DNA from 2 places in the Sulfitobacter sp. W027 genome. Region 1 is predicted to be linked to the other one. Evidence: riboswitches for the same ligand, from Rfam matches in the RefSeq annotation. Region 1 holds a riboswitch; the other holds the start of a gene.
The links. Region 1 has a riboswitch for thiamine pyrophosphate ahead of thiD (bifunctional hydroxymethylpyrimidine kinase/phosphomethylpyrimidine kinase). Riboswitches for the same ligand answer to the same signal wherever they lie in the genome.

Region 1 (15,068 bases):
CACCGCCGAGGATGTGGCCTCCGCCCTCGCCCCCCTGCCCGTCGCCGCCCTGCGGCTCGACGCACAGACCACGCGGCTCTTGGACCGGCTCGGTCTCAAGACCATCGGCGCGCTCAGCGATCTGCCCCGCGCCGCGCTGATGCGCCGCTTCGCCAGCCTGAAGCCCGAGCGCAACCCGCTGATCCTGCTCGACAAGGCCTTGGGCAAAGCCTCTGACCCGCTCAACGCCCCGCCCGATCACCGCCATTTCATGGCCCGCAGCCGCCTGCCCGAGCCGGTGCTTGACCCCGCCCCGCATCTGCCCGCATTGGTCGAGGACCTCTGCGGGCAACTGGCCCGCGCCGAACTGGGCGCGCGGCGGCTGCGGCTGACGGTCTACCGCATCGACGGCGACTGGCGCGGCCTCGACGTCGCCACCGCCCGCGCCAGCCGGGATGCCGCGCATCTGCGCCGGCTCTTCGACGGCAAGCTGGAGAATATCGACAGCGGCTTCGGTTTTGATTTGCTGACGCTGGAGGCGCTGGCCAGCGAGCCGCTGCCGCTGATGCAGGACCACCTCGACGGCAAGCGCGACCCCTCGGCGGATGTGGCCGGGCTCTTGGACCGTCTGGTGGCCAAGCTGGGGCCGGGAAAGGTCAGCTGGCCGCAGTGGCGCGAGACCCATAAGCCCGAACGGGTGGAAGAACGCGCCCCGGCGCTGCAGGCCACCCCCACCGCCGCCCCCACGCTGCTGCGCGAGCGCCCCCTGCGGCTGCTCACCCCGCCCGAAGAAGTGCGCGTCATCTATGCCGTGCCCGAAGGCCCGCCCTCGCAGTTCAACTGGCGCCGCGTCACCTACAAGACCACCCGCCACGCGGGCCCCGAGCGCATTGCCCCCGAATGGTGGCGCGACCGCCCCGGCACCCGTCTGCGCGATTACTACAAGGTGGAGGTCGAAGGCGGCCAGCGCTTCTGGCTCTACCGCGAGGGCGTGATCCACGACGGCCGCGGGGCCGAGCCGCGCTGGTTTCTGCATGGGATGTTCGCCTGATGCCGGAGCAAGAGGGACATAAACGCCGCACGCTGGGCGAGGACGTATTCAGCGCCCCGCCCCGGGCGGACTACGTCGAATTTGGGCTGGCCAGTTGCTTCTCCTTCCTGCGCGCCGCCTCGGATGCGGTGGATCTGGTGGAGCGGGCCTATCAGCTTGGCTACGACAGCCTCGGCATCGCGGATCACAACACCCTGGCGGGCGTGGTGCGGCTGCATGTGGAGGCGGAAAAGGCCCATATCCGCCCGCTGATCGGCGCACGGCTGGTGCTGCTCTGCGGCACCGAGATCCTCGCCTACCCGCAGGACCGCGCCGCCTATGCGCGGCTTTCCACCCTGCTCTCGGCGGGCAAGATGCAATCGGTCGACGGCGAATGGCAGCAAAAGGGCGAGACCCATCTGACGCTTGAGATGCTGCAAAGCCATGCCGAAGGGCTGCACCTCATCGTCATGCCGCCCGAAAACCTCGATGTCTTTGCCGCTGGCCTGCCGCGTCTGGTGAAAGCACTGCCGGACATGCGGCATGTGGGCGCAAGCTTCCTTTATCGTGGCGATGACCGGGCCCGGATCAACCGCTTGGACGCACTGGCCCGCGCCCATGGGCTGAGGATTTTGGCCACCAACGACGTGCTCTACCACGCGCGCCACCGGCGGCCCTTGCAGGACGTGATGGTGGCGATCCGCGAGGGCGTGATCGTGCCCAAGGCGGGCTACCTGCTGGCCGCCAATGCCGAACGGCACCTGAAATCGCCCGAGGCGATGCTGCGCCTCTTCGCCGACTGGCCCCATGCCATCGCCGAGACGCGCCGTCTGGCCGACCGCATCGCGTTCCGCCTCACCGATCTGGCCTATGAATACCCGCATGAGATCGTCCCCGAAGGCCGCACGCCCATGGAGGAACTCGCCCGCCTCACATGGGAGGGTGCTGCGCGGCGCTACCCCGACGGCGTGCCCGAGGCGGTGGAGAAGACCATTCACAAGGAATTCGCCCTCATCGGGTCCAAAAAGATCGCCCGCTATTTCCTGACCATCTACGACATCGTCCGCTTCGCCCGCGAGGAGGCACAGCCGCCGATCCTCTGCCAGGGGCGCGGCTCTGCGGCCAATTCCGCCGTCTGTTTCTGCCTCGGCATCACCTCGGTCGACCCGGCGGTGCACAACCTGCTCTTCGAGCGGTTCCTGTCCGAGGAACGCGACGAGCCGCCCGACATCGACGTGGATTTCGAACATGAACGACGCGAGGAAGTCATCCAGTATATGTATGGCAAATACGGCCGCCACCGCGCCGGGCTTTGCGCCACGGTGATTCATTACCGCCCGCGCTCGGCGATCCGCGAGGTCGGCAAGGCGATGGGGCTCAGCGAAGACGTGACCTCAAAGCTTGCGGGCACGATCTGGGGCAGTTTCGAGGGCCAGATGGACGACGACCGCGCCCGCGAGGCGGGGCTGGACCTGTCCGACCCCTATCTGCGCATGGTGCTGAAACTGGCCAGCCAGATGATTGGCATGCCGCGCCACCTATCCCAACACGTCGGCGGCTTCATCCTGACCGAACGCCCCCTGACCGAGATCGTGCCCATCGGCAACGGCGCCATGCCCGAGCGCAGTTTCATCGAATGGGACAAGGACGACATCGACGCGTTGCAGATCTTCAAGGTCGATATCCTGGCCCTCGGCATGCTGACCTGTATCGCCAAATGTTTCGACCTCATTGAGGCGCATTACGACCGCCCTCTGGAACTGGCGACCGTCCCGGTGGAGGACCACGAGGACGACGCCACCGGGCGGCCCACCTATGATATGCTCTGCCGGGGCGACAGTCTGGGGGTCTTTCAGGTCGAAAGCCGCGCGCAGATGGCGATGCTGCCGAAACTGCGCCCGCGCGTCTTCTACGATCTAGTGATCGAAGTCGCCATCGTCCGCCCCGGCCCGATCCAAGGCGACATGGTCCACCCCTATCTGCGCCGCCGTCAGGGGCTGGAAAGCGTCGTCTACCCCGCCCCCGGCCCGGCCTATCCGCAGGACGAATTGTTCAGCATCCTCAGCCGGACCTTGGGCGTGCCGATCTTTCAGGAACAGGCGATGAAGATCTCCATCGACGCGGCACGGTTCTCGCCCGCCGAGGCCAATGAACTGCGCAAGGCCATGGCCACCTTCCGCTCGCGCGGGACGATTGAAAAGCTACAGGACAAGATGGTGGGCCGGATGACCAAGCGCGGCTATGACCCGGTCTTCGCGCAGCGCTGTTTCGACCAGATCAAGGGGTTTGGCGAATACGGATTTCCCGAAAGCCATGCGGCGAGTTTTGCCAAGCTGGTCTACGTCTCGTCTTGGATGAAATGCCACTACCCGGCGGCCTTTGCCTGCGCGCTCTTGAACTCGCAGCCGATGGGGTTTTATGCGCCCGCGCAGATCGTGCGGGACGCCCGCGAGCATCAGGTCGAGGTGCGCGATGTGGATGTGAACCTCTCGGACTGGAACTGCACGCTGGAACCCTGCGGCGACGGATTTGCCCTGCGCTTGGGGCTGCGCATGGTGGACGGGCTGCAGGAGAAGGCCGGCGCGCGGATCATGGACCGGCGCGAGATGCCTTACGCGGATGTCGAGGACCTCAAGAGCCGCGCAGGCCTCGACGCCAAGGCGATCCGTCAACTCGCTGCCGCCGACACGATGCGCAGCATGGGGATCGACCGGCGCCAGGCGCTTTGGCAGGCACAAGGGCTGCGCGACGCGCCTGCCTTGCCGATCTTCGACCATGCCGAGGCTTCGGCCCGCGGACCGGAGCCGGAAGTGCATCTGCCGGTGATGCCGAAAGCCGAACAGGTGGTGGCCGACTACCAGACGCTGCGGCTATCGCTGAAGGCGCATCCGATGTCTTTCTACCGCTCCAGCCTCGCCGCACAGGGGTTTTCCTCGGCCCGGGACCTCTCGCGCATGGGGCATGGGAGGCGGGTGAAACTGGCCGGGCTGGTGCTGGTGCGGCAAAAACCCGGCAGCGCCAAGGGGGTGTGTTTCATCACGCTGGAGGATGAATTCGGCGTGGCGAACCTCGTGATCTGGCCCAATATGTTCAAGCTCTACCGCCCCACGATCATGTCGGCGCGGCTTCTGGTGGTCGAGGGCCGCGTGCAGACCGACGGGCGGGTGATCCATGTGGTGGCCGACCGGCTTGAGGACCGCTCTGACAGGCTTGCTTCGCTGTCGGACGCACCGATGCCCGGGATCACTACGCGGGGCGATCATCCAACCCACCCGCTGCCCGGTCAGGTGGCGATGCATTCGCATCCACGCGACGCGCGTGTGATCCCCAAGTCGCGGGATTTTCATTAACGAATCTTCATGTAGTAGATGAAGTAACTCCCGCAAGAATCTGAAAATTATATACAATACATAAAATAACCGTCACCAGTTGACCCCGCCACCCCGCCTCGCTAGCCTGCCCGCAATCCGTTGGGGTGCCGCAAGGCTGAGAGGTGAAAACCGACCCATCGAACCTGATCCGGGTCGTACCGGCGTAGGGAACGGAACCACGCATCGGCCCCATGCGGCCCGTCGTTTATCCCGTATCCACACGCCCTAGGCCCATCTAACACATGGGGGCCAAATGGCGTTTCAAGCACTGACGATTGCGGGGTCCGACAGCGGCGGCGGGGCGGGGATTCAGGCCGACCTCAAGACCTTCAGCGCGCTTGGCGTCTATGGGGCGAGCGTGCTCACCGCCGTGACCGCGCAGAACACCCGCGCGGTCACCGGGGTCGAGATGATCTCCCCCAAAATGATCCGCGCACAGATGGCAGCGGTTTTTGACGATCTGGCGATTGGCGTGGTCAAAGTCGGTATGTTGGGCGATCCAGAGACGATCAATACTGTGGCCGAGGGGCTGGCAAGCTGCGCTGCTCCTGTGGTGCTCGACCCGGTGATGGTGGCGAAATCCGGCGATGCGCTGCTCTCTGCCGAGGCGGTGGCGACCCTGCGCGACCGGATGCTGCCCCTCGCCCATGTGCTGACGCCGAACCTGCCCGAGGCCGCACGGCTGCTGGACAGGCCGGAAGCCACCGATGAGGCCACCATGCTGGAACAGGGCCGCGCCCTGCTCTCTGCCGGTCCCGGCGCGGTGCTGATGAAGGGTGGGCATGGCAAGGGGCAGACCTGCGTCGATCTGCTGATCACCGACGATGAAACCCTGCGCCTTTCCGCGCCCCGCCAGCATACCGCGAACACCCACGGCACCGGCTGCACCCTCTCTGCTGCCATCGCCGCAGGGCTGGCGCGGGGGCAGAGGCTGCAAGACGCCGTACAGGCGGCCCACGCCTATCTGCAACGCGCCATTGCCGCTGCCGACACCCTCAACATCGGCAGCGGCCACGGGCCGGTGCACCATTTCCACGCGGTCTGGCGCAATGAGTGACGTCACCATCATCGGCGCAGGGGTTGCGGGGCTCTGGGCCGCACAGGCCTGTCTGGCGCAGGGGCTACGGCCTCGGTTGGTTGACCGCAAAGGCACGCCCGGCCCGCATGGGTGTTCGTGGTGGGCGGGCGGGATGCTCGCGCCCTTCTGCGAAGGGGCGGTAAGCGAACCTGCGGTGGTGAGCCACGGACGGCGTGCCGCGGTGCTGTGGGGAGAGGTCACGGAAGTCACCCACAGGGGCACGCTGGTCCTCGCCCCCGAACGTGACCGCGCTGAAATCCAGCGGTTTGCCGACCGGACCGAAAGCCACAGCACTTCCGACGCGGAGGCCATCGCGACCCTAGAACCGGACCTCGCAGGGCGTCATCGGCGCGGGCTGTTCTTTGCTGAAGAAGCGCATCTGAACCCGCGCCAAGCGCTGCATGATCTGTCCGAAACGCTCACCGCCCAAGGAGTGAAGGTCGAGACCACGCCCCTCACCCCTTCGGAGGTCACAGGCCCGGTGATTGACTGCCGAGGCATGGCCGCCAGCGCCGACCTACCCAGCCTGCGTGCGGTGCGCGGCGAGATGATCTTGCTGCGCGCGCCTGAGATCACCCTCACCCGCCCGATCCGCCTGCTGCACCCGCGCCACCCGCTTTATGTGGTGCCGCGTGGCGACGGACTTTACATGCTGGGCGCGACCCAGATCGAAAGCGCCAGCCGCGCCAAGATGACGGCTCGCTCGGCGCTGGAATTGCTCTCGGCGGCCTATGCGCTCGACCCGCGCTTTGCCGAAGGGGAGATCGTCGAGATGGGCGCGGACCTGCGCCCGGCCTTTGCCGACAACCTGCCCGGCATCGTGCAACGCGGTGCAGTGCTGCACCTTAATGGATTGTTTCGGCATGGATTTTTAATGGCGCCGGCCTTGGCCGAACAAGCGGCGGCCTTTCTTGCAACAGCGACAACGAGGGATTTATTCCGTGAAGATTGAAGTGAACGGCGAGACGCGTGAGATCACCGCCGCGCAGCTTGGCGCGGCCTTGGCCGAACTAGGCTGGGGCGAGGCGAAAGTCGCCACCGCGCTCAACGGCGCCTTCGTTCCCGCAGGCGCTCGGAGTGCGACGACGCTCAGCGATGGCGACCGGCTCGAAGTTCTCAGCGCCATGCAGGGGGGCTGAACGATGCGCGACTTTTACGGCACCGCCCTGCCCCTGCCGCTGATGCTGGGCACCGCGCGCTACCCGTCGCCCACCGTGATGGAGGCCGCCTTTCGCCAAAGTGCCGCCCCGGTTGCAACCGTTTCGCTGCGCCGCGAACAGGGCGCGGGTCAGGCGTTTTGGGACATGGTGCGCGGGCTTGGCGTGCATCTGCTGCCCAATACCGCCGGTTGCCATTCCGCGCGCGAGGCGATCACTACAGCGCAGATGGCGCGGGAGTATTTCGGCACCAATTGGATCAAGCTGGAGGTCATCGGTCATGCCGACACCCTGCAACCCGATCCCTTCGGGCTGGTCGAGGCCGCCGAGGCGCTCTGCGCCGATGGGTTCGAGGTCTTCCCCTATACCACAGAAGATCAGGTGCTGGCTGCCCGACTGGTCGATGCGGGCTGCCGGGTGCTGATGCCTTGGGGTGCTCCAATCGGCTCCGGGCTGGGGCTGAACAATCTCCACGGGCTGCGCAGCCTGCGGGCGGCATTTCCCGATGTGGCCATGGTAATTGACGCAGGTCTCGGCCTGCCCAGCCATGCGGCGCAGGCTTTGGAGATGGGGTTCGACGCGGTGCTCCTGAACACCGCCGTCGCCGAGGCCCACGACCCCGCCGCCATGGCCGAAGCCTTTGCACTGGCCTGCCGCGCGGGGGCTCTTGCCGCCGCTTCTGGTCCCATGGGTCAACGCGACATGGCCGTGCCCTCCACCCCCGTGATCGGAAAGGCTTGGCTATGACCCTCCCGCGTTTTTATCCCGTTTTTGACAGCGCTGCATGGGTAGCACGGGCAGTGCCCTTGGGCGTGAGGCTGGTGCAACTTCGCATCAAGGATGCACCTGAAGAGGTGTTGCGGAGCGAGATCACCACCGCGCTTGACCTCTGCCGCCAGCACGGCGCGCTGCTGGTGGTGAATGACCACTGGCAACTGGCGATCGAACTGGGGGCCGAGTGGCTGCATCTGGGCCAAGAGGATCTGGACGTGGCCGACATCCCCGCCATCCGCCGGGCGGGACTCAAGCTGGGCCTATCCACCCATGACCATGCTGAGCTTGGCCGCGCGCTGGCCCTCGCCCCCGATTACATCGCGCTTGGCCCCGTCTATCCGACGATCCTGAAAAAGATGAAATGGACCGAACAGGGGCTCGACCGGCTGACGGAATGGAAAGCGCGGATCGGGGATATCCCGCTTTGCGCCATCGGCGGAATGAGCGTCGCCCGCGCGCCGGGGGTCTTTGCCGCCGGGGCCGATACGGTGGCGGCGGTCACGGATATCACCCTGAACCCCGACCCCGAAGCGCGGATGCGCGAATGGCTTGAGGTGACGGCATGAGCCGCTATGCCCGCCAGACCGTTCTGCCGCAGGTCGGTGCCGAGGGACAGGCTCGGCTGGCTGCGGCGCATGTGCTGGTCGTTGGTGCCGGAGCGCTGGCGGTGCCGGTGCTGCAATATCTCGTCGGGGCCGGTGTTGGGCAGATCACGTTGGTCGATGGCGATGTGGTGGCGATGAGCAATCTGCACCGCCAACCGCTCTACCGGATGGATGATATTGGCAGGTCCAAGGTCAAGGCCGCCGCCGAGGCGATGGCGGCTCTGAACCCCGAGGCGACGGTTACGCCCCGCGCTGAATGGCTCACCCCCGCCAATGCGCCCGCGTTGCTTGCGGAATGCGATATCGCCCTCGACTGCGCGGATACGTTCGCCGCCAGTCTGACGCTTTCGGATGGGGCCTTGGCACAGGGCAAACCGCTGATCTCGGCCTCCGCGCTTGGACTGTCGGGCTATGTTGGCGGCTTCTGTGGGCCTGCCCCGTCGCTCCGCGCCGTTTTCCCCGACCTGCCGCAGACGGCAGCCACCTGTGACACGGCGGGCGTCTTGGGCCCTGTGGTGGGGATGATCGGCGCGGCGCAGGCGCAGATGGCGCTCTCGGTGCTGCTGGGGCTGTCGCCCTCCCCGCTTGGGCAGCTGATGATCTGGGACGCCGCACATTGGCGCATGTCGGGCTTTCGATTTGACGCCGCGCCCGAGCCTGAAACGCTGACGCCTTTCATAGCCGAATGCCAGATCACCCCCCGCGATCTGGTCATCGACCTACGCACCGAAGCGCCCGCCCCCTTCTCGGCCCAAGCACGCCATGTCCCGCCCGAGGCGCTGCCAGACCTGCCGCTACCACCCGATACATCGCGCATCGTGCTCGCCTGCCGCACCGGCCTGCGCGCCCATCACGCCGCTAACACCCTTCGCACCCGCTGGCCGGTCCAGATCGCCCTGCTGGCCCTGCCCGGCGCCTAATCCTTTCCTGAACAAACACTATATTGGAGCCTCTCCCTTGAAAAATATCTTCGCCCCCCTCGCCTTCACACTGATCACCGCCCCCGCCATGGCCCAAGACAAGATGACCGTCATGCTGGACTGGTTCATCAACCCCGATCATGGGCCGATCATTCTGGCGCAGGAGAACGGCTATTTCACCGATGCGGGGCTGGAGGTTGAACTGATCTCCCCCGCCGACCCGAATGAGCCGCCGCGCATGGTCGCGGCGGGTCAGGTCGATCTTGCGGTCTCCTACCAACCAGAACTGCATTTGGCCCAGCGCGAAGGGCTGGACCTGCGCCGTGTCGGCACGTTGATTGAGACCCCGCTCACCTGCCTTGTCGTCCGCGCCGATGGCCCGGTGGAGGAGATGGCCGACCTTAAAGGCCGCAAGGTCGGCTTTGCCGTGGCGGGCGTGCAGGAGATGCTGCTGGACGCAATGCTGAGCAACAATGGTGTGGACCCCTCAGAGGTTGAGCAGATCAACATCGGTTGGTCGATCTCGCCCGCGTTGATGTCAGGCCAAGTTGATGGTGTAATCGGCGCGTTCCGCAATTTCGAGTTGAACCAGATGCAGATCGAAGGCCATGAAGGCCGCTGCTTCTATCCCGAAGCCGAAGGCGTGCCCGCTTATGACGAACTGATCTACGTCGCCAATGCCGAGGATATGGACCGCGACATGATCGCCCGCTTCCTACGCGCTACTGAGCGCGCCGCAGCGGATATCGTGAATGATCCGACCGCCAGCGGAGAGACCTTCTTTGCCTCCGACGCCGAGTTGCGTAACGAGTTGAACACCCGCGCGTGGGAAGACACTTGGCCGCGTTTTGCTACCCGCCCCGCTGCCGTGGACCATGGGCGCTACGATCGTTTTGAGACCTTCATGCAGGAAAGCGGCGTGGTTAAGACGACAATCCCTGCCACCGATCTGGTAGTGGATGTGACCGCGAAGGCCAAGCCATGACGGCCACCGACTATGGCCGAGCCTTTGCCGCATGGCGCGCTGGGGCCGGACAGGATTGGCGGGATTACACCCGCCATGCCTTCGTCGAAGGGCTGCGCGACGGCACCCTGCCACAGGCGAGCTACCTGCATTACCTGCGGCAGGATTACGTCTTTCTCATCCACTTCGCCCGCTCTTGGGCGCTGGCTGCAGCAAAGGCGGAAACGCTGGATGAGATGGCCGCCGCCAGCGCCACAGTCCATGCGCTGGTCCATGTGGAAATGCCCCTGCATGTGGAAACCTGTGCGGCCCACGGCATTGACCGCGCAGCGCTTGAGGCCACGGCAGAGGCATCTGGCAACCTCGCCTATACGCGTTATGTGCTTGAGGCCGGCTATTCAGGGGATTTCCTCGATCTCATGGCCGCCCTCGCGCCCTGCGTGCTGGGCTATGGGGAGATTGGGCTAAACCTTCAAGGCAGCAGTGGCCCCTATGCGGACTGGTGCGCCGTCTATGGAGGGCAGGAGTATCAAGCGCTTTGCCGGGACGTGGGGGCGCTCATAGACGGTGCCGTAGAGCGGCGTCTTGGGCCAGATTGGCAATCATTACCGCGCGCGAAAACCCTGCAAGCGCACTTCGATACCGCCACGCGGCTTGAGGTGGGCTTTTGGGACATGGCGTTCTCGCCCGCATCGGCATGACGGGGCCAGCCATTCATTTGTCGGGGGGGCTTGAGGGGGCCGAGGCCACCTTGATCAACGGATGCGACATCACCCTGCCTGCCAGTCGATGGAGCGTGCTGCTCGGCCCGTCCGGGGTCGGTAAAACCTCGCTGTTGCGGTTGATCGCTAATCTACCCTGTGCGGCGCGCTTCGAAGGTCGGATTGAGGCGCAAGACCAAGCCCCCCTCCCGCCTCGGGTGGCGATGATGGCGCAGGACGACCAGTTGCTGCCCTGGGCCAGCGCCATTGAGAATGTCGTAATCGCGACCCGCCTGCGCGGAGAACGGCCCGACCCGGACCGTGCATGCGCGCTTCTGGTGGAGGTCGGGCTTGGCGCAGAAATGGCCCGCAAACCTGCCGAACTCTCCGCCGGTCAGCGCCAACGCGTCGCGCTTGCGCGCACCCTGTACGAAGACCGCCCCGTGGTCCTGCTGGATGAACCATTCTCTGCGCTCGACGTACTGACCCGCCATAAGATGCAGGACTTGGCCGCGCGGCTCCTCAAGGGGCGAACCGTTGTCTTAATCACCCACGACCCTGCTGAGGCCCTGCGACTGGCCGATCACGCGTGGATCGTGGAGCGGCAAGGGGTCACCCCCTGCACCCTTCCCGCCACGCGCCCACCCCGTCGTATTGACGCGCCAGAGACCCTCACCGCCCAAGCCGATCTGCTTGGTCGCATGGGGCTGGCGTCGCCAAATAAAGCCGCCTGATGCCAATTGCCTTACATAGAATATGGCGTGGCGCGGCAAGTTTTCTGCTCGCTCTCACGATTTGGCAGTTGGTTGTCACTCTCAGCGGCGTGCCGCGATTCATCCTGCCGGGGCCATGGCTCGTTGTCCAGGCGCTCGGCGCGCATGCCGCGCTGTTGTGGCAGAACGCGCTTTGGTCGGCAGGCAATCTCGCGCTTGGCTTGAGCCTCGGCATTTTTCTGGGGATCGAGACCGCGCTGCTGCTCACCCTTTCGCGCCGCGCGCGCTGGCTGCTGCGCCCGATGCTGGTGGTGGCCCAAGCCGTGCCTGTCTTCGCCCTCGCCCCAGTGATCACACTCTGGCTCGGCTACGGCATGCCGTCCAAAATCGTGACCATCGCACTCGTTACCTATTTCCCCATCGCCTCTGCCCTTTTCGACCGGTTGATGGCGCTGCCCACGGGACTAAACGATCTTTCGCGGCTCTCGGGTGCCAACCGCTGGCGCGAAACGCTTCTGCTGCGTCTGCCCTATGCCGTGCCCGGCCTGATCTCGGGCCTGCGCCTTGCAGTGGTCTATGGGCCGCTGGCGGTGCTCATCGGTGAATGGGTTGGTTCCTCACGCGGGCTGGGGCATTTGATGCTGATGGCAAATGGCCGCGGCCAGACGGCGCTGATGTTCGCGGCATTGACCTTGCTGGCAGCGCTGTCGCTGGTGTTTTGGATAGTGGTAGAGGCACTGGCCCGCTGGGCGGCGCGGCGGTTCTATATATAGGGGGCTCGACGTAGAACGCGGTTGGCAGTGAATTCAGGCCATTAGGCGGCACAACAGCATCATATGACACATTTTCGGCTTCATAGGCAGAGGCTGGCATAAACCAGGCCGCTTATCTTACCTCCCTTGGCAAAACCTTCTGAAACTCAAAAAAGTTGACCTTATGTTAACTTTACGCTAAAAAAGTCGACAATCTTCTATTCAGCTCACGGATTGTTGATCCGCACTACGCTGCCATTCTCTACAGCTGCCTTTTTCGCGTCGAACTTACCATTTTATTGTTTCCAGTTTCTCATATTCCCTGGGGGGGGGATCTTATGGCCAACGTAATTGTCACGGGTGGTGCCGGCTTCATCGGTTCGAAACTTTGTGAAGAACTCTCTATCGAGGGCCATCAGGTTCTTTGTGTAGATAACCTGCAAACCAGTTCTTTCACCAATATCGCCCCTCTAAGCGCCTACCCTAACTTCCACTTCAACCAATGGGATGTGGAACTTCCCTTAAATTTTGTCGAAAGCGTCGACCGGATTTACAACCTGGCTTGTCCAGCAAGTCCAATCCACTACCAAACAGATCCTGTGCGAACCATGCGCACCAATGTACTAGGTTCGATCAATGTGCTGGAACTTGCCCGTCGTACAGGCGCGAGGGTTTTGCAGGCCTCGACGTCTGAGGTTTACGGCGAGCCCGAAGTGCACCCTCAACCCGAAGACTACCGCGGCTGCGTTACGTCATTCGGTCCACGCTCGTGCTACGACGAGGGGAAACGCGCCGCTGAATCGCTCTTTTTCGACTATTCTCGCATGTATGGTGTCGATATTCGCATAGCGCGGATATTTAATACCTATGGGCCCCGCATGGCCGAAAACGATGGCCGCGTAGTCTCAACATTTATTCTGCAGGCGCTTAAAGGCGAACTTGTCACGATGTTCGGTAGCGGCACGCAAACGCGGTCATTCTGCTTTGTATCCGATATGGTGCGAGGCCTTAGGACTCTGATGGAATCCGAAGATGTTGTCGATCCGTGCAACCTTGGCAACCCAGAGGAGTTCACGATAGCCGAACTGGCCGCTATGATCGGTGATATCCTGAATTGCGAAATCAAACTGAACTTCCTTGAGCTACCGCAGGATGACCCAACCCGTCGTTGCCCGGACATCAGTAAGGCGCGGCGGCATTTGGGCTGGCAGCCGAAGGTCAAATTGGACGAAGGTTTGCGCAGGACAATCCCTTACTTCGACGGCGTCCTAAAGGCCAAGCGACGTTCAACCCGGCTGCTGCATAGCAAACTATTAAAACGCGCCATTCAAGAGCCTGTTATGCCGTTGGGGGGATTGGGCGTCTGGCCGCACTTGCATAATGCCACGCCTCAACCAGGCACATCGCTTAGTGCGCTCTCCAAAGCAATAAGCTGAAAACTTGGCAGCCTGCCATGCGAACCTTGATATGTACCTAAACGAGTAAAAGTACAGGCAATAGCAGCAATCCAAATCCGGCCAGCGCGATAATAGTTTGAAACACCAAGGTTTCGATTAAACGCCCCGTTGCGCTTAGCCGCATCCTCCGGCGGCGGTGTTTAACTTCTTCAGGAGCGATCCATTCACCATCCATTAGTACTTCGCCACGCGCGATCCGCGTATAGGCATCTCGCATGATTGTGCGATGGATGACATCGCGGGGCGTCTGTTTCTTTTGCGCGAAAGTCATAATGGAGGTGCGTATTGAAAGATTGCGTTCAGCACGATCATAACAGCAAAAACAGCGAGTCCCGCCGAAAGGACCCCCAATGCAAAAGCCCCGTAAAGCCGCCCCAGCTGCCGGGTCATTCGTGCATAGCGACTGAGATACGCAAAGTAAGTGCGTTCGATTTGCGCGTTGGCCCGCATTGCCTGTGCTTTCACAGCATACTGCGCTTGTGGCGATAATTGGTCAGCCAATAGTACCTCCTGTGTCGCAGGATCATATCTCACCCTTGATGGCGGCAGGGTTAAGCACGGATAAATCATTATCGTCTAGTAACGGTATCTGCGTTGCTCTCAAACGTAACCGGGTTCCCACCCGATCATTATGTGCCAGCAACAACGCAAAATAGCTGCCCAACATTAGCGCCGTCAGCGCAGCCACAATTGCGTTCAAAATCGGTAACGGAAATGCGGGGCGCGTTGGCACAGCCGCTGCCTCCACGACAACGAGCGGTGCCTTAACGTTTGCGGCTTGGATACGCGCAGCATCGAGATTGGTGCGGGCGGTGTCAATTTGAGTGACCAGCGCGGCCAGTCTGGTGGCGATCTGGTCGGAATTCGTCACAGCGGCCAAGGCTTCAGTAAAGCGGACGGTCTCTTCGGTTAATCGGCTGTCAGCGGCCGAGCGCGCCGCTCTGAGCCCAGCCTGAGATGCGACGCTGAGAGCGTGTTGCAGCCGCAGTTCCTCGTGCATGCTCCCAAAGGACTTAGCGACTGCACTGCCGATTTTCGCACGTTCAATGTCCATCTGACGTTCGAGTTCGTCGACCTGTTCCTGAATCCTACGCACACGCGGGCTATTAGGTGCGCTGCCCTCTGACGCCAGTTGTACCCGCAGTTCAAGCAACGCGGTAAGCATCTCATCGGCCGTTCGAGTGGTTTCCATCGTCTGCCCGGCGCGGTACAATTCTGCCTCTGACTCTAAAGTATTTGCCAACGACTGACGGCGCGCTTCCTCGCGGTTAATCTGCGCGTCCAACCCCTCTCGTTCAATCAAGGCTGCCTCTCGACGCATTTGTAGGGCGGCCAAGGCACTGAGATCTGCGGTGCTGACACTTTCGCGCCGCGTATTTTGAAGTTGTATAAGCAGCGCTTCGCGTTCTGCCTCAAGCTTTTCAAGCGATGCTGAAATCGCGTCGGCCACGACCTCGGCGCGCTCACGCATTGATCTTTCGTGGAACGCTGCGTAGGCATCTGGAACGGCATTGGCAATCTCAGCCGCACGCTCGGGGTCGCGGTCTCTGAGAAACACGTCGATCAT
Region 2 (15,068 bases), 1.6 Mb from region 1:
GGGGCTGGCCGCAACACTTTCCGCGCGACCCTGCGCAGTGAGACTGTGCTGACTGATCCGTCCCACCTTGCGTGATTGCAACCAGCCGTCATTGCGCAGCCGGTGCAGGGCCACACGGCTCGCCTCTGGCCGCACGTCGAGCGCGGCCATGATTGTGGACAGGACCGGCCCGTCGATTGCATCCCCATGCCCTTGGGCAAGATCGCCGAAAAGACTGACCATCAGCGACCAAACGCGCTGACCGCCCAAGCCCGCGAAGACTGCGACGGCGGGGAGGGGGGGATCAGAGGGCATTCATCGTCAGCAGTTCGTATTCCGCGACCGCTTCCTCCCGCTGGTTGGTTAGGGTCACATGCCAGCGCACCTCGCCGTATTCCTCGTTTCGGGGGGTTTTGTGTTTGACCGAGAGCCGGACCTTGATGCTGTCGCCCGCCGAGACCGGCTCGAGAAAGCGCAGGTTGTCGAGGCCAGTATTGGCCAGCACCGGGCCGGGATCGGGTTGCACGAAGAGACCTGCTGCGAAACTCAGAAGCAGGTAGCCATGCGCGACGCGACCGGGGAAGAACGGGTTCGCGGCGGCGGCCTCGTCGTCCATATGCGCATAGAAGGTGTCGCCGGTGAAATGGGCGAAGGTTTCGATATCCTCGAGCGAAACTTCGCGGGCAGGCGAGTTGAACGTTTCGCCCAGATCCAATTCAGTGAAGCGCCGCGTGAAGGGGTGGGCGCGGTCCGAGATCTCGGTCGCACCCGGCACCCATTGCCGGCCAATCGCGGTGAGAATGTCCGGGCTGCCCTGTACGCCGGTGCGCTGCATGTAATGCATGACGCCGCGAATGCCGCCCAATTCCTCGCCCCCGCCTGCGCGGCCCGGCCCACCATGCACCATATGCGGCAGCGGAGAGCCGTGACCCGTGGCCTCAGCCATAGACGTGCGGTTGTTAAAATAGAGCCGCCCGTGGAAGGCGGCGGAGCCCATGGTCAGTTCTCGCGCCACCTCACCGTCGTTCGTGATGATAGAGGCGACAAGCGAGCCTTGCCCGCGGTTCAGAAGCCGCACCGCGTGCGGCAGGTCGCGGTAGGGCATGAGGGTTGAGACCGGGCCGAAAGCTTCGGTGTCGTGCACGCGCTCGGCGCTGTCCGGATCGGCGCAGTGGAACAGCATCGGGGGCAGGAAGGCACCCTTGTCGCGGTCGGCGCCCTTCACGGTGAAATTCTCCGGATCGCCGAAGACCCGCTCGGCCTCGGCGCTCAGCAGCCCGACCTTTTCCAGCACATCGCGTTTCTGGCTGTTCGAGACCAGCGCGCCCATGCGCGTGTCCTCGGCGCGGGGATCGCCGATGGTGGTCTTGGCGAGCCGTTCGGACAGGGCCGCGATCACCGCGTCGACCTGCGACTGCGGCACCATGATGCGGCGGATCGCGGTGCATTTCTGCCCCGCCTTGGCGGTCATCTCGCGCTGCACTTCCTTGACAAAAAGGTCGAACTCGGGCGTGCCCGGCACGGCATCGGGGCCGAGGACCGAAGCGTTAAGGCTGTCCTGCTCGGAGGTGAAGCGCACGGAGTTTTCCATGAGCTTCGGATTGCCGCGCAGCTTCAGCGCGGTGTCGGCGGAGCCGGTGAAAGCCACGGCATCCTGACAGCCGAGCAGGTCGAGCATGTCGCCCAAGCCGCCGCTGACCAGTTGCAGCGCGCCCTTGGGCAGCAGCCCACTGTCCAGCATCAGCCGCACACAATGTTCGGTGACGTAGCAGGTGGCGGTCGCCGGTTTCACGATGGCCGGGACACCCGCCAGCAGGGTCGGCGCGAGTTTCTCCAGCATCCCCCAGACCGGGAAGTTGAACGCATTGATATGCACGGCGACGCCCTGCAGCGGCGTGCAGATGTGCCGCCCCATGAACTGTCCCGCGCGGCCCAGCTGCTCGGGTGGCCCGTCGAGGTAGACATGGGCGTCCGGCATCTCGCGCCGGCCCTTGGAGGCGAAGACGAGCATGGTGCCGATACCGCCGTCGATGTCGATCTTGTGATCCGAGAGCGTGGCCCCGGTGTCGTAGCTCAGGTCATAAAGCGCCTGTTTGTGCTCCATCAGGTGCAACGCCAGCGCCTTCAGCATGCGCGCGCGGTCGTGGAAGGTCATGGCGCGCAAGGCAGGGCCGCCACGGTCGCGGGCAAATCCCAGCATCGCGCCCGCGTCCAGAGCGTCGTTGCCAGCCTGCGCGATCACCTCCCCGGTGATGGCGCTGGCGATATTGCGGGCGCCGGCGCCGGGGGCCAGCCATTCGCCGGCGGCGTAACTGTGAATATCGCGCATGTCGGCTCCTTCAGTGAGTGTCGTAGTCGATGACGAGCGTGTCGCTCAGCGGGTAGCTCTGGCAGGTCAGCACATAGCCACGCTCGACCTCGTAGTCCTCAAGCGCGTGGTTCGAGATCATCTCGACCTCGCCCTCAAGCACCTTGCCCATGCAGGTCGAGCAAACCCCGGCCTTGCAGGAGAACGGCGCTTCCTGTCCGTTCTCCAACGCGGCTTCGAGGACCGATTGCCCCTTCTGCATGGAGAAGCTGCGCCGCGCGCCGTCGATGATAACGGTGATCTCGGTGCCCTTCTGGCCCTCGCTGCGCTTGGCCATTTCCTGTTTCGCCAGACGGCCCTGCTGGCTTTCGCTGAACAGTTCGAACTTGATCTGTTCCTCGCTGAGACCATTGGTCTTCAGCGCCTCGGCAATCGCCAGCATCATCGGCTCCGGTCCGCAGATGAAGGCGGTGTCGATCGTGTCGATCTGAATCCAGTGCTTGAACAGCGCGTTGCATTTGTCCTGATCGACGCGGCCCTCGAAGAGCTCCATGTCCTGCCCGGATTCGAGGATGTGGATCACCGTCAACCGCCCCATGTAGCGGTTCTTGAGGTCCTCGAGTTCCTCGCGGAACATGATCGTGTTCACCGCGCGGTTGGCATAGACCAGCGTGAAGGTCGACTGCGGCTCACGTTTCAGCACGGTTTTCAGGATCGACAGCACCGGGGTGATGCCCGAGCCGCCCGCGAAGCCGAGGTAGTTCTTGGCCACCTCTGGCTCGATCGGGGTGAAGAACTTGCCCTGTGGCGGCATGGCGTGCAGCACGTCGCCGACCCTGAGCTCAGTATTGGCATAGGTCGAGAAAGCGCCGCCATCGACCCGCTTGATCCCGACTTTAAGCTCGCCATCGTCCAGCCCGGCGCAAATCGAGTAGTTGCGGCGCAACTCGGTGCCGTCGAAATCCTGTTTGAAGGTCAGGTATTGGCCCTGGGTAAAGGCGAAGGCCTCGGGGTTTTCCGGCTTCAGCGTCAGCACCACCGCGTCGCGGATGGTGTGGTGAATATCAGTCACTAACAGGGGGTGGAACTGGCTCATCGGGGCCTCAGATACATTTGAAATAGTCGAAGGGTTCAAGGCAGTCTTGGCAGCGCCACTGCGCCTTGCAGGGGGTCGAGCCGAACTGGCTGATGCGCTCCACCGCCTTGGATTTGCAGTGCGGGCAGTGCTGCGGTCCGCCAGCGGGGCGGGGCGGGGCGATGCCATAGGCTTCGAGCTTGGCGCGGCCGGTGTCACTCATCCACTCAGTGGTCCAGGGCGGGGAGAGCTGGCGTTTCAACTCCAGCTTCTCGATCCCGTGGCCGAGCAGGGCCGTCTCAATGTCGAGATTGATGATGCTGGTGGCGGGGCAGCCTGAATAGGTCGGTGTGATCGTCACCACCAGCGTGTCGTTGTCCCATTCTACATTGCGGATAATGCCCAGATCGGTGAGCGAGATCGCCGGGATCTCGGGGTCCGGGATCGCCGAGAGCCACGCCCAAACCATCTCTAGCGTGGGCTTCTCGCCCAAGGCAGGGCCGTGTTGGGCGGCACCTCGCACCACCCCCGGCACCGGCGCGGGGGCGGGCCGGCTGTGGGGCGTGGGTTTTACCATGTGGCGTCCGGGTAGGCGCGCTGCAGCCACTGCATCTGGGTCAGCATATGGCCCAGATGCTCGCTGTGCCGCGCACCGGTCTTCCCGCCCCTATGGGCAAAGTCGTCCTCGGGCTTGGTCAGGGTCGCCGCCATCAGCGTGTCGCCCACCAATTGGTCGTAATCCGCCCGCAGGCTTTCGGGCGCGGGCGCAATGCCGGCCTCGACCATCGCCTTATCGACGTCGTCACCGATGAACATCTCGCCCACGTAGGGCCAGAGCAGGTTCAGCGCCGCCTGCATCCGGCAGTGGCTTTCCTCTGTCCCGTCGCCAAGACCGATCACCGTGTCGGAGGACCGCTCAAGGTGGTAGGTCACCTCCTTGGCCGACTTTTCCGCAATTGCGGCGATCTGCTTGTCGGAGGAATCGATCAGCGCGGTGAGCTGCGCCAGATGCCATGCGTCGAACAGGAACTGCCGCATCATGGTCTGGCCGAAATCGCCGTTGGGCTGCTCGACCAGCAGGATGTTGCGGAAGTCCCAGACATCGCGATGAAAGGCGAGTGCGTCGGCGTCACGTCCCGCGCCTTCGACCTCGCCTGCCAGACCCAGCCAAAGCTGCGTCTGCCCGATCAGGTCGAGCGCCACGTTGGCGAGCGCAATGTCCTCTTCCAGCACCGGGGCGAGACCGCACCATTCCGAGACGCGGTGACCGAGCACCAGCGCGTTGTCGCCCATCCGGCAGAGGAATTCGAACTTGGGGTCGCTCACATCGCCCCCACTTCGTCGGGAATGTCGTAGAAGGTCGGGTGGCGGTAGACCTTGTCGTTCGCCGGCTCGTAAAGCGCGCCTTTTTCTTCGGGCGAGGAGGCGGCAATGGCGCTGGCCTCGACCGCCCAGATGCTCACGCCCTCGTTGCGGCGGGTATAGACGTCGCGGGCGTTCTTGATCGCCATTTCGGCGTCTGCGGCATGTAGGCTGCCGACATGGCGGTGGCTCAGCCCGTGCTGGCCGCGGATGAAAATCTCCCACAACGGCCATTCGGTCGCCCGCGCCTTGCCGTGCGGGGCGGCTTCGGTGCCGTCGTATTCACTGGATTCAGGGCTGCTCATGTCGCTTACTCCGCTGCCATTTGTCTGCTGCGCTTTTTCTCGGCGTGGGCCAGAAGCCCCTCGCGCACCCAACGGCCTTCGTCCCAAGCCTTGTTGCGCGCCGCCAGCCGTTCGGTGTTGCAGGGGCCATTGCCCTTGAGCACCTGAAAGAACTCTTCCCAGTCCGGCTCGGCGAAATCGTAATGGCCGGTCTCTTCGTTGAACTTCAGGGTCTCGTCGGGGATGGTGAGGCCGAGGTATTCAGCCTGCGGCACCGTTTCGTCGACGAACTTTTGGCGCAGCTCGTCGTTGGTGTTCATCTTGATCTTCCAGGCCATCGACTGCGCGGAGTGGACCGAATCCTTGTCCGAGGGGCCGAACATCATCAGCGCCGGGAACCAGAAACGGTTAAGCGCATCCTGCGCCATCTTGCGCTGTGCTTCCGTGCCATTGGCCATCTTCATCATGATGTCGAAGCCCTGACGCTGGTGGAAGCTCTCTTCCTTGCAGATCCGCACCATGGCGCGGGCGTAGGGCCCGTAAGAAGTGCGCTGCAGCGGCACCTGGTTCATGATCGCGGCGCCGTCGACCAGCCAACCGACCGCGCCCATATCGGCCCATGTTAGGGTCGGGTAGTTGAAGATCGAGGAGTACTTCATCTTACCCGACAGCAGGTCGCGGGTCATCTGGTCGCGGGTCACCCCGAGCGTCTCGGCGGCGCAGTAGAGGTAGAGGCCGTGACCGGCCTCGTCCTGTACCTTGGCCAGAAGGATCGCCTTGCGCTCCAGCGTTGGCGCGCGGGTGATCCAGTTGCCTTCGGGCAATTGGCCCACGATCTCGCTATGTGCATGCTGTCCGATCTGGCGGATCAGGTTCTTGCGATACCCGTCGGGCATCCAGTCCTTGGGCTCGATCTTGCCGCCCGCGTCGATGCGCTCCTGAAAGGCGCGCTCGTCGGGGTCCATTTCGTCAAGGGTTTTGACGCCCTTGCCGGTGGATTTGATCATCTGTGCATACATCGGTCTGTTCCTTTCTCGGAAAGAAGTCTCAGCCTGCGTTTTCGAGGATCAGGGCGACGCCCTGACCCACGCCCACACACATGGTACATAGCGCGTATTTGCCGCCCGTCCGCTTGAGTTGCAGCGCCGCGGTCATCACCAGACGCGCGCCGGACATGCCCAAGGGGTGGCCGATGGCGATGGCACCGCCGTTGGCATTCACATGGGGTGCGTTGTCCGGCACGCCAAGGGCGCGCAGGGTGGCGAGGCCTTGGCTCGCGAAAGCCTCGTTGAGTTCGATCACATCCATCTGCTCAATGGTCAGGCCGGCGCGGTTCAGCACCTTGCGCACCGCCGGGATCGGGCCGATGCCCATGACGCGCGGCTCGACACCTGCGGCGGACATGGCGACGACGCGGGCGATGGGGGTGAGGCCGTGGTCTTTCACGCCGGCCTCCGAGGCCAGCAGCATCGCCGCAGCGCCGTCGTTGACGCCCGAGGCATTGCCTGCGGTGACGGTCAGGTCGGCGCCATTAATGCCGCGCAGCTTGCCGAGTTTTTCCAGCGTGGTGCCGGGGCGGGGGTGTTCGTCGCGGTCGACGATTACGTCGTCACCCTTGCGCTGTGGGATCGTGACGGGGGTAATTTCCTCGGCAAAGAGGCCCTTTTTATCCGCCTCAGTCCAGCGTTGCTGGCTGCGGGCGGCAAAGGCGTCTTGGTCTTCGCGCGACACGTCGTGGTCAGCGGCAACGTTGTCGGCGGTCTCAGGCATGGAATCCACGCCGAACTGCGCCTTCATCTTTGGGTTCACAAAGCGCCAGCCGATGGTCGTGTCATAGACAGCATTGCTGCGCGAAAAGGCGGTTTCGGCCTTTGGCATCACGAAAGGCGCGCGGGACATGCTTTCGATCCCACCGGCGATGGCGAGGTCCATATCTCCGGCGCGGATCGCACGGGCAGCGACACCGACGGCATCCATGCCGCTGGCGCAAAGACGGTTAATTGTGGCACCCGGCACATCGACGGGCAGGCCCGCCAGCAGAGCGGCCATGCGCGCTACGTTGCGGTTGTCTTCGCCCGCTTGGTTGGCGCAGCCCATGATGACATCATCGACACGCGCCCAGTCGACCGACGGGTTCCGCTCCATCAGCGCCTTCAGCGGGATCGCGGCCAGATCGTCGGCGCGAACCGAAGAGAGGGCGCCGCCGTAACGGCCAATGGGGGTGCGCTGCGCGTCGCAGATGAATGCCTGCATGGGGGTACTCCTGTTGTTGCTACGCAATTTACACGTGGGGACGATTCGTTTCAATCTAAATGTTACGAGAAGAAGTTCAGTCAGTAATTTTGGTAACACGTTACCGCCCTGTCACCAAAGCTTTGTCAAATAGTCACCTACCTGTCGGCGTCCTGTCACGCGCCGGGGGTTCTGTGCGGTCATTGCCACCTCCTAAAGGAAGCCTAGGATGACCAAATTGATCCGCCCAACCCGCCGCGCTGTGCTGGCGGGCTCTACCGCTTTTGCAGCAAGCCTCGCCATGCCCAGCCTTAGCCGCGCCGCATCGCGCCCGGTGTTCACCCATGGCGTGCAATCGGGTGATGTTGACACGAACTCGGGCATGATCTGGACTCGCACAGACCGTCCGGCCCGCGTGCAGGTTGAGGTCTCCACCACCGAAAGCTTTGCCAACGCACGCCGACTGGCGCCGATGAACGCGTTGCCGAACCACGATTTGGCGGTGAAGCGTCTGGTTGAAGGGTTGCCCTCAGATCAAGATATCTCTTACCGTTTCACTGCCGCCGATTTAAGCGACATCAACGCCACCTCTGAGCCGATCATCGGTCGTTTCCGCACCGCGCCGGCCGCCCGCCGGAATGTGCGCTTTGCTTGGTCGGGCGATACCGCCGGTCAGGGCTGGGGCATCGACGATGAGGGCATGCGGACCTATGCGACTATGGCCAAACACCGCCCCGACTTCTTCCTGCATTCCGGAGATACCATCTATGCCGATGGCCCGCTTGAGGATGAGGTGCAGCTTGACGGTGGCACGATGTGGAAGAACACCACCATCATTGACGAAAAACGCAAGGTGGCCGAGACGCTGGACGAATATCGCGGCCAGTGGAAATACAACCTGATGGACGACCATGTGCGCGAGATGAACGCCCATGTGCCGACGTTCATGCAGTGGGATGACCATGAGGTCGTAAACAACTGGTCCTCTTCGCGCAGCCTGATGGAAGACGACCGCTATAGCGAGAAGTCGATCCATGTCCTCGCCGCCCGGGCCTCGCAAGCCTTCCATGAGATGACCCCGCTGCGCATCACCCCCGCCGAGCCGGGCCGGGTTTACCGCAAGATCAACTACGGTCCGATGCTGGATGTCTTTTTCCTTGACCTGCGCAGCTACCGGGGGCCGAACAGCGAGAACATGCAGACCGAGATGTCGCAGGCCACAGAGATCCTCGGGGCCGAACAGATGGCATGGCTCAAGCGCGAGTTGACCAATTCGTCGGCCACATGGAAGGTCATCGCCTGCGACATGCCCATCGGTCTGGTCGTTGGCGGCGGGGCCGAGGCGGTTGCCAATGGCGACAACGGTGCCGCCAAGGGCCGCGAGCAAGAGATTGCAGGGCTGCTGCGTTTCATCAAGACCGCGCAGGTCGATAACGTCGTTTGGTTCACGGCGGATGTGCATTACACCGCCGCGCATTATTACAACCCCGACAAGGCGCAGTTTCAAGACTTTGATCCGTTCTGGGAGTTCGTCTCGGGCCCGCTACACGCAGGCACCTTTGGCCCGAACGAATTGGACGGCACCTTTGGCCCCGAGTTGAAATACGTCAAAGCGCCGGAAGAAGGTCAGGTGAACCTGCCGCCTTCCGCCGGACTGCAATTCTTTGGCTTGGTCGATATCGACGCCAAGACCCAGCAGATGAAAGTGCGCCTGATGGACCGCGCCGATACCGAGCTTTACACAGTGACGCTTGACCCTAAGGGCGCTGCGATCTGAAAATCATCTGAGCGGTGAGAGCCAAAGGATCGCCCTTGGAAGGGCGATCCTTTTTCGTGTCTTAGTAGTCGACGCCGCGCTGCGCTTTGATGCCTGCTTTGAACGGATGTTTCACCTCTGACATCTCGGTCACCAGATCGGCATAGTCGCAAAGCTCGGGCCGGGCGTCGCGGCCTGTCAGCACGACGGCGGTGCGTTTGTCGCGGGCATCAAGCCCGGCGATCACGTCTTCGATCTTGAGGTATTCATAGCGGATGGCGATGTTGATCTCATCCATCACCACAAGGTCATAGTCCCCGCTCTCCATCATTTCGCGTGCCTTGCCGAATGCAGCTTCGGCGGCGGCGATGTCGCGGTTGCGGTCTTGGGTGTCCCAGGTGAAACCTTCGCCCATCGTGTGCCATGTCACCTCGTCCAGCTGTTCAAAGAACAGCCGCTCGCCTGTCTTCCATTTGCCCTTGATGAACTGCACCACGCCGACGCGCTGTTTCCATCCAAGGGCGCGTACGACAACGCCAAAAGCAGAAGAGGATTTGCCCTTGCCTGGCCCTGTGTGAACCAGCACCAGACCTTTTTCTGGGTCTTGCAGCTCGGCCACCTTGGCGCGCTGCTCGGCCTGACGCTGCTGCATCTTTTCCTTGTGGTCTTGCGGATCCGCATCGCTCATCGGTCAACTCCTTTAGCTGGTTTCGGGGCACCATAGGCAGAGGGCGGGTCAGGCGAAAGCCTGCATTAGATCATGCCTTCGGATCGGTAACAGACCGCGCCTTGCCGCGCTCCATCCCCAATTGGCGCTCGCGCCAGATCACCAATGCGCCCGCGCTGATCACCAGCGCCGCGCCCGCCAGCATCATCATCGTCGGCAGTTCTGCAAAGAAGACATAGCCCAGCACGATGGCGAAAAGCATCGAGGTATAGTCATAGGGCGCCAGCATCGAAGCCGAGCCAAAGCGATAGGCCGAGGTAATCAGAATTTGCGCCACTCCGCCAATCAGCCCGGCCAGAACCAAGAGGCCGAAGGTTTGCAGATCCGGCATGACCCAACCAAAGGGCAGGGTGCAAAGGGCCAGCAGCGACGCGGTGCAGGAGAAGTAGAAGACGATCGCGGCGGTGTCTTCGTTCTGCACCAGCTGGCGAATGTGGATCTGCACAAGGCTGCGCACCATCGTCGCCATCAGGATCAACAGCGCGCCAATGGTGGCCGTCTGCTCCATCGTGCCGATATTGCTGAACCGCGGCCAGAGGATGATCATCACGCCCACCAGCCCCATCGCGACGGCGGTGACGCGGATCAGGCGGATCTGCTCGCCCAGCAGCACGGCGGCAAGGATGACGGTAAAAATCGGCGTGGCGAAACCGATGGCGGTGACCTCTGGCAGGGGCAGCAGGCCAAGGCCAGTGAAGGTCAGGCCCATCGCAGTAGTGCCAAACAGCCCGCGCCAGACATGGCCCATCGGGTTCTTCGTCTTGAGCCCGCTTTTCAGTTTGCCGCGTTGTGCCAGCCAGATCAGGATCACCGGAATGGCAAAGAAAGAGCGGAAGAAGACCGACTCGCCCGCCGGCACGTCGTCGGCCAGCGACTTGATGATCGCGGACATGCAGGTAAAGAGCAAAATCGCCGTGATCTTCAGCCCGACGCCAAGGGCGGGGCGGGCGGAGAAATCATCGACTTTCATGCTCTGGTCCTCATGCTTCGGGGCCAATCCGTCCGCGGTTGGTTCCGATCTGCCCGCGGTGCAGGAGCAGGTGATCCAGCAGCACGCAGGCCATCATCGCCTCGCCCACGGGCACCGCCCGGATGCCCACGCAGGGATCGTGGCGGCCCTTGGTGATGATCTCGGTCTCTTCGCCTTGTTTGGTGATGGTGCGCCGCGTGGTCAGGATGCTGGACGTCGGTTTGACCGCGAAACGCACGACCACATCCTGCCCGGTGCTGATCCCGCCCAAGATACCGCCCGCATGGTTGGAGGAGTACTCCGGCCCCTCCGGCCCCATGGTGATCTCATCGGCGTTCAATTCGCCCGTCAGCATCGCCGCCGACATGCCTTCGCCGATTTCCACGCCTTTGACGGCATTGATGCTCATCATCGCGGCGGCCAGATCGGTGTCGAGCTTGCCATAGACCGGCGCGCCGATCCCCGCAGGCACGCCGCGCGCGGTGACTTCGATGATTGCACCGACGCTGCTGCCCGATTTGCGCAGCCCGTCGAGATACGCGGCCCAGTCGCCTGCCGCCTTGGCATCGGGTACCCAAAACGGGTTATGCTCGATCTGGTCCCAATCGAACGCATCCCGGTCGATCTTATGTGGACCCATCTGCACCATATAGCCGGTGATTTTCAGGTTCGGCGCCAACGCTTTGATCGCCTCACGCGCCAGACCGCCCGCCGCCACCCGCGCCGCCGTCTCGCGCGCCGAGGAACGCCCACCCCCGCGATAGTCGCGGATGCCGTATTTTTGGAAATAGGTGATGTCGGCGTGACCGGGGCGGAACTTGTCCTTGATATCCCCGTAGTCTTTCGAGCGCTGATCGGTGTTTTCGATCATCAGTTGGATCGGCGTGCCGGTGGTGACGCCCTCGAAAGTGCCGGATAATATCCGCACCTCATCCGCTTCACGCCGCTGCGTGGTGTATTTGTTCTGGCCCGGTTTGCGCTTGTCCAACCACTGCTGGATCATCGCTTCGTCAATCGGCACGCCGGGGGGGCAGCCATCAATCGTGGCGCCAAGGGCGGGCCCGTGGCTCTCGCCCCATGTGGTGACCCGGTAAAGATGGCCAAAGCTGTTGATCGACATGGGCGGACCTCCTGTTGTCAAACCCTTAGCGGGGGCAGCGCCCTGCCTCAAGGGGATTTGCCTTGCCAATTGTGTGGGGGGCATCTACCCCTGACGCTACCTCGGGGGGCCTTTCGGCTGAGATGTGCGTGTTGCGCGGACCCGTTGAACCTGAACCGGTTAACACCGGCGGAGGGAAGGTCCGGACAGACATCCACCTTTTACCTTTCGCCGCAAAAGGAGGATGCAATGAAGTATCTTACACTTGCTGCGGGCGTCATGGGCGCATCGGCTGCATGGGCGGAGACGCCTGAACTGACAGTCTATACCTACGACAGTTTCGTCACCGAATGGGGCCCCGGCCCGGCCATCGAAAAGGGTTTTGAGGCCGAATGCGGCTGCGATCTGAAATTTGTCGGTATGGGCGATGGCGCGGCCTTGCTGGCACGGCTGAAGCTCGAAGGCGCACGCTCTGACGCGGATATCGTGTTGGGCCTCGACACCAGCCTTGTCGCCGCCGCCAAGGAGACAGAGTTGTTTGCGCCGAGCGGGTTGCAAGCCGAATACGACCTGCCGATCATTTGGGAAGATGACGTATTCGTCCCTTACGACTGGGGCTACTTTGCCTTTGTTCACGGCACCGATCTTGCGGCCCCTGCCGATTTCAAAACGCTGGCCGAGAGCGATTTGAAGATCGTCATCCAAGACCCGCGCTCATCGACCCCCGGTTTGGGCCTGCTGATGTGGGTCAAAGCGGCTTACGGCGACGACGCATCCGAGGTTTGGGCTGCGCTGGCGGATAACGTCGTGACCGTGACCAAAGGCTGGTCCGAAGCTTACGGTCTCTTCCTCGAAGGCGAGGCCGACATGGTGCTGAGCTACACCACATCCCCCGCCTACCACCTGATCGCGGAAGAGGATGACAGCAAGACTGCCGCGCTCTTTGACGAAGGCCACTATATGCAGATCGAAGTGGCGGGGAAACTTGCGGGGTCGGATCAGCCGGAACTGGCGGATCAATTCCTGCAATACCTCGTCTCTGATGCCGCACAGTCGGTGCTGCCGACGACCAACTGGATGTATCCTGCCGTGACGCCTCAGGATGGTCTGCCCGAAGGGTTCGACGGGATGATCCAGCCCGGTAAGGCGCTGTTGGTGCCCAATGCCGATGTACCTGCGCTCCGGGAAGAGGCCGTGAACGAATGGCTGACCGCGCTGTCGCGCTAAGCAACAAGACGGGGCTTTTCGCCGCCGCTCTGGTCGCGGGCTTGATCCTCGCCGCCTTGGTCGCCATTTTCATGGCGGCCGATGTGGCGGCGGGGCTGGGGGCCGCGGATTGGGCGGCGGTGCGTTTTACCGTCACGCAGGCGGTGTGGTCGGCGGTGTTGTCCGTTCTGCTCGCGGTACCGGTCGCGCGGGCCTTGGCACGGCGGCGGTTCTGGGGGCGGGGGGCGTTGATTACGCTACTCGGCGCGCCTTTTGTCCTGCCGGTGATCGTGGCGGTGCTGGGGCTACTGACGGTCTTTGGCCGTTCGGGCGTGCTCAACCAGTTTGGTGCGGCTCTAGGCCTGCCGTCGGTGTCGATCTACGGGCTGCACGGCGTGGTTCTGGCCCATGTTTTCTTTAACCTTCCATTGGCGACACGGCTTTTGCTGCAAGGCTGGCAAAGCATCCCGTCCGAGCGGTTTCGGCTGGCCGGACAGCTACAGATGACGCCCCGCGCGCTGTTTCTGACGCTTGAATGGCCGATGTTGCGGCAGGTGTTGCCCGGGGTGGCGGCGCTGATTTTCGTGATTTGCCTAACGAGTTTTGCCGTGGCGTTGACGCTGGGCGGCGGACCGCGTGCGACGACGATTGAACTGGCGATCTATCAGGCGTTTCGGTTTGATTTTGATCTGGGCCTCGCCGCGCTATTATCGGTAGTGCAGCTTGTTCTGGCTGGCACTGCGGCGGTTGCGGCGCTTTGGCTTATTCCGCCGATCAGTATGGGCGGCGGATTGGACAGCCCCCTGCGCCGCTGGGATGCGCGGGGCGGAGGGCAACGGGTGTTGGATGGGGTGGTAATTATGCTCGCTGCCTTGTTTTTGCTGCTGCCTCTAGGGGCTGTGATGCTGCGCGGGTTGGTTGGTTTAGGACAACTGCCGCCTTCGGTTTGGCAGGCCACGTTGAACAGCGTTCTGGTAGTGGGGTTGAGCGTGGCGGTGCTGGCCCTGCTGGCGCTGCCGATGGCGGGTTGGATCGCCACCCGGCGGCGCGGCGGGGTGGAGGCGATTGGCTTGATGGGCCTCGCCGCCTCGCCGCTGATGATCGGCACGGGGTGGTTCATTCTGATCAACCCCGTACTTGACCCGGCGCGGCTGAGCCTGCCGGTCACGGCCTTGGTCAACGCGCTCATGGCGCTGCCTTTTGTGCTGCGCATTCTGGTGCCCCGCCTTCGCGAGATGTTGCAGGATTTTGGCCCGCTGACGCAGACCCTCGGCATGAGAGGTTGGGCGCTGTGGCGTCTGCTGGTCTTGCCGCGTTTGCGCCCGCAACTGGGCTTTGCCGCCGGGCTGACCGGGGCGCTGTCGGTGGGGGATCTCGGCGTGATCGCGCTGTTCGCCGATCAGGACCGTGCGACACTGCCGTTGCAAATGTACCGTTTGATGGGCGCCTACCGGATGGAGGCCGCAGCAGGCGCGGCGCTGTTACTGCTGGTCTTGGCGCTGGCGGTGTTTTTCATCTGCGACAAATGGGGGCGCTGGCATGCTGACGCTTGAAGAGATGCGCATTGAGCGGGGCGATTTCAGCCTCACGGCCGACATGACGCTGGCGCAGGGGCGCAGCTACGCGGTGATCGGCCCCTCGGGGTCGGGCAAATCGACCCTGCTGGCGGCGATCTGTGGGTTTGTGCCGGTGGCGGCGGGGCGGTTGTTGCGGGAGGGGGAGGAGATCACGGATCAGCATCCCGGCCAGCGCGGCATGACGATGCTGTTTCAGGATAATAACCTGTTCCCACATCTTACTGTGCGTCAGAACGTCGGCCTTGGACTGCGCCCCGATCTTCGGTTGAAAGCGGCGGATCGAGAGAAAATTGATGTGGCCCTCGCGCGGGTGGGGCTCAGCGATCACGCCGCGAAACGCCCCGGGGCGCTGTCGGGCGGACAGCAAAGTCGCGTGGCGCTGGCGCGGGTGCTGGTGCAGGCGCGGCCTTGGGTGCTGTTGGATGAGCCCTTTGCCGCACTCGGCCCGGCGCTGCGGATTGAGATGCTCGACCTCGTCCAAGACCTCGCCCGC

Region 2: linked by a shared signal. The riboswitch ahead of thiB (thiamine ABC transporter substrate binding subunit) and the one ahead of thiD (bifunctional hydroxymethylpyrimidine kinase/phosphomethylpyrimidine kinase) in region 1 are both predicted to bind thiamine pyrophosphate.

The regions. Positions count from the first base shown of each region.
Region 1 is NZ_CP083564.1:2,004,191-2,019,258, forward strand. Features, by position in the region: gene K3759_RS09815 (DNA polymerase Y family protein) at 1-1,030, shown strand, start outside; gene K3759_RS09820 (error-prone DNA polymerase) at 1,030-4,359, shown strand; TPP riboswitch at 4,471-4,567, shown strand; gene thiD (bifunctional hydroxymethylpyrimidine kinase/phosphomethylpyrimidine kinase) at 4,634-5,437, shown strand; gene K3759_RS09830 (FAD-dependent oxidoreductase) at 5,430-6,410, shown strand; gene thiS (sulfur carrier protein ThiS) at 6,400-6,597, shown strand; gene K3759_RS09840 (thiazole synthase) at 6,601-7,362, shown strand; gene K3759_RS09845 (thiamine phosphate synthase) at 7,359-7,955, shown strand; gene K3759_RS09850 (HesA/MoeB/ThiF family protein) at 7,952-8,914, shown strand; gene K3759_RS09855 (ABC transporter substrate-binding protein) at 8,952-9,899, shown strand; gene K3759_RS09860 (TenA family protein) at 9,896-10,579, shown strand; gene K3759_RS09865 (ABC transporter ATP-binding protein) at 10,546-11,313, shown strand; gene K3759_RS09870 (ABC transporter permease) at 11,313-12,065, shown strand; gene K3759_RS09875 (UDP-glucuronic acid decarboxylase family protein) at 12,383-13,480, shown strand; gene K3759_RS09880 (hypothetical protein) at 13,518-13,772, opposite strand; gene K3759_RS09885 (hypothetical protein) at 13,769-14,002, opposite strand; gene K3759_RS09890 (hypothetical protein) at 14,025-15,068, opposite strand, start outside.
Region 2 is NZ_CP083564.1:204,073-219,140, forward strand. Features, by position in the region: gene K3759_RS00960 (PaaX family transcriptional regulator C-terminal domain-containing protein) at 1-294, opposite strand, end outside; gene paaZ (phenylacetic acid degradation bifunctional protein PaaZ) at 284-2,308, opposite strand; gene K3759_RS00970 (2Fe-2S iron-sulfur cluster-binding protein) at 2,319-3,383, opposite strand; gene paaD (1,2-phenylacetyl-CoA epoxidase subunit PaaD) at 3,391-3,831, opposite strand; gene paaC (1,2-phenylacetyl-CoA epoxidase subunit PaaC) at 3,933-4,655, opposite strand; gene paaB (1,2-phenylacetyl-CoA epoxidase subunit PaaB) at 4,685-5,029, opposite strand; gene paaA (1,2-phenylacetyl-CoA epoxidase subunit PaaA) at 5,035-6,027, opposite strand; gene pcaF (3-oxoadipyl-CoA thiolase) at 6,056-7,261, opposite strand; gene K3759_RS01000 (alkaline phosphatase) at 7,470-9,017, shown strand; gene cobO (cob(I)yrinic acid a,c-diamide adenosyltransferase) at 9,079-9,684, opposite strand; gene K3759_RS01010 (DMT family transporter) at 9,755-10,693, opposite strand; gene aroC (chorismate synthase) at 10,704-11,813, opposite strand; TPP riboswitch at 11,906-12,007, shown strand; gene thiB (thiamine ABC transporter substrate binding subunit) at 12,042-13,019, shown strand; gene K3759_RS01025 (thiamine/thiamine pyrophosphate ABC transporter permease ThiP) at 12,995-14,551, shown strand; gene K3759_RS01030 (ATP-binding cassette domain-containing protein) at 14,538-15,068, shown strand, end outside.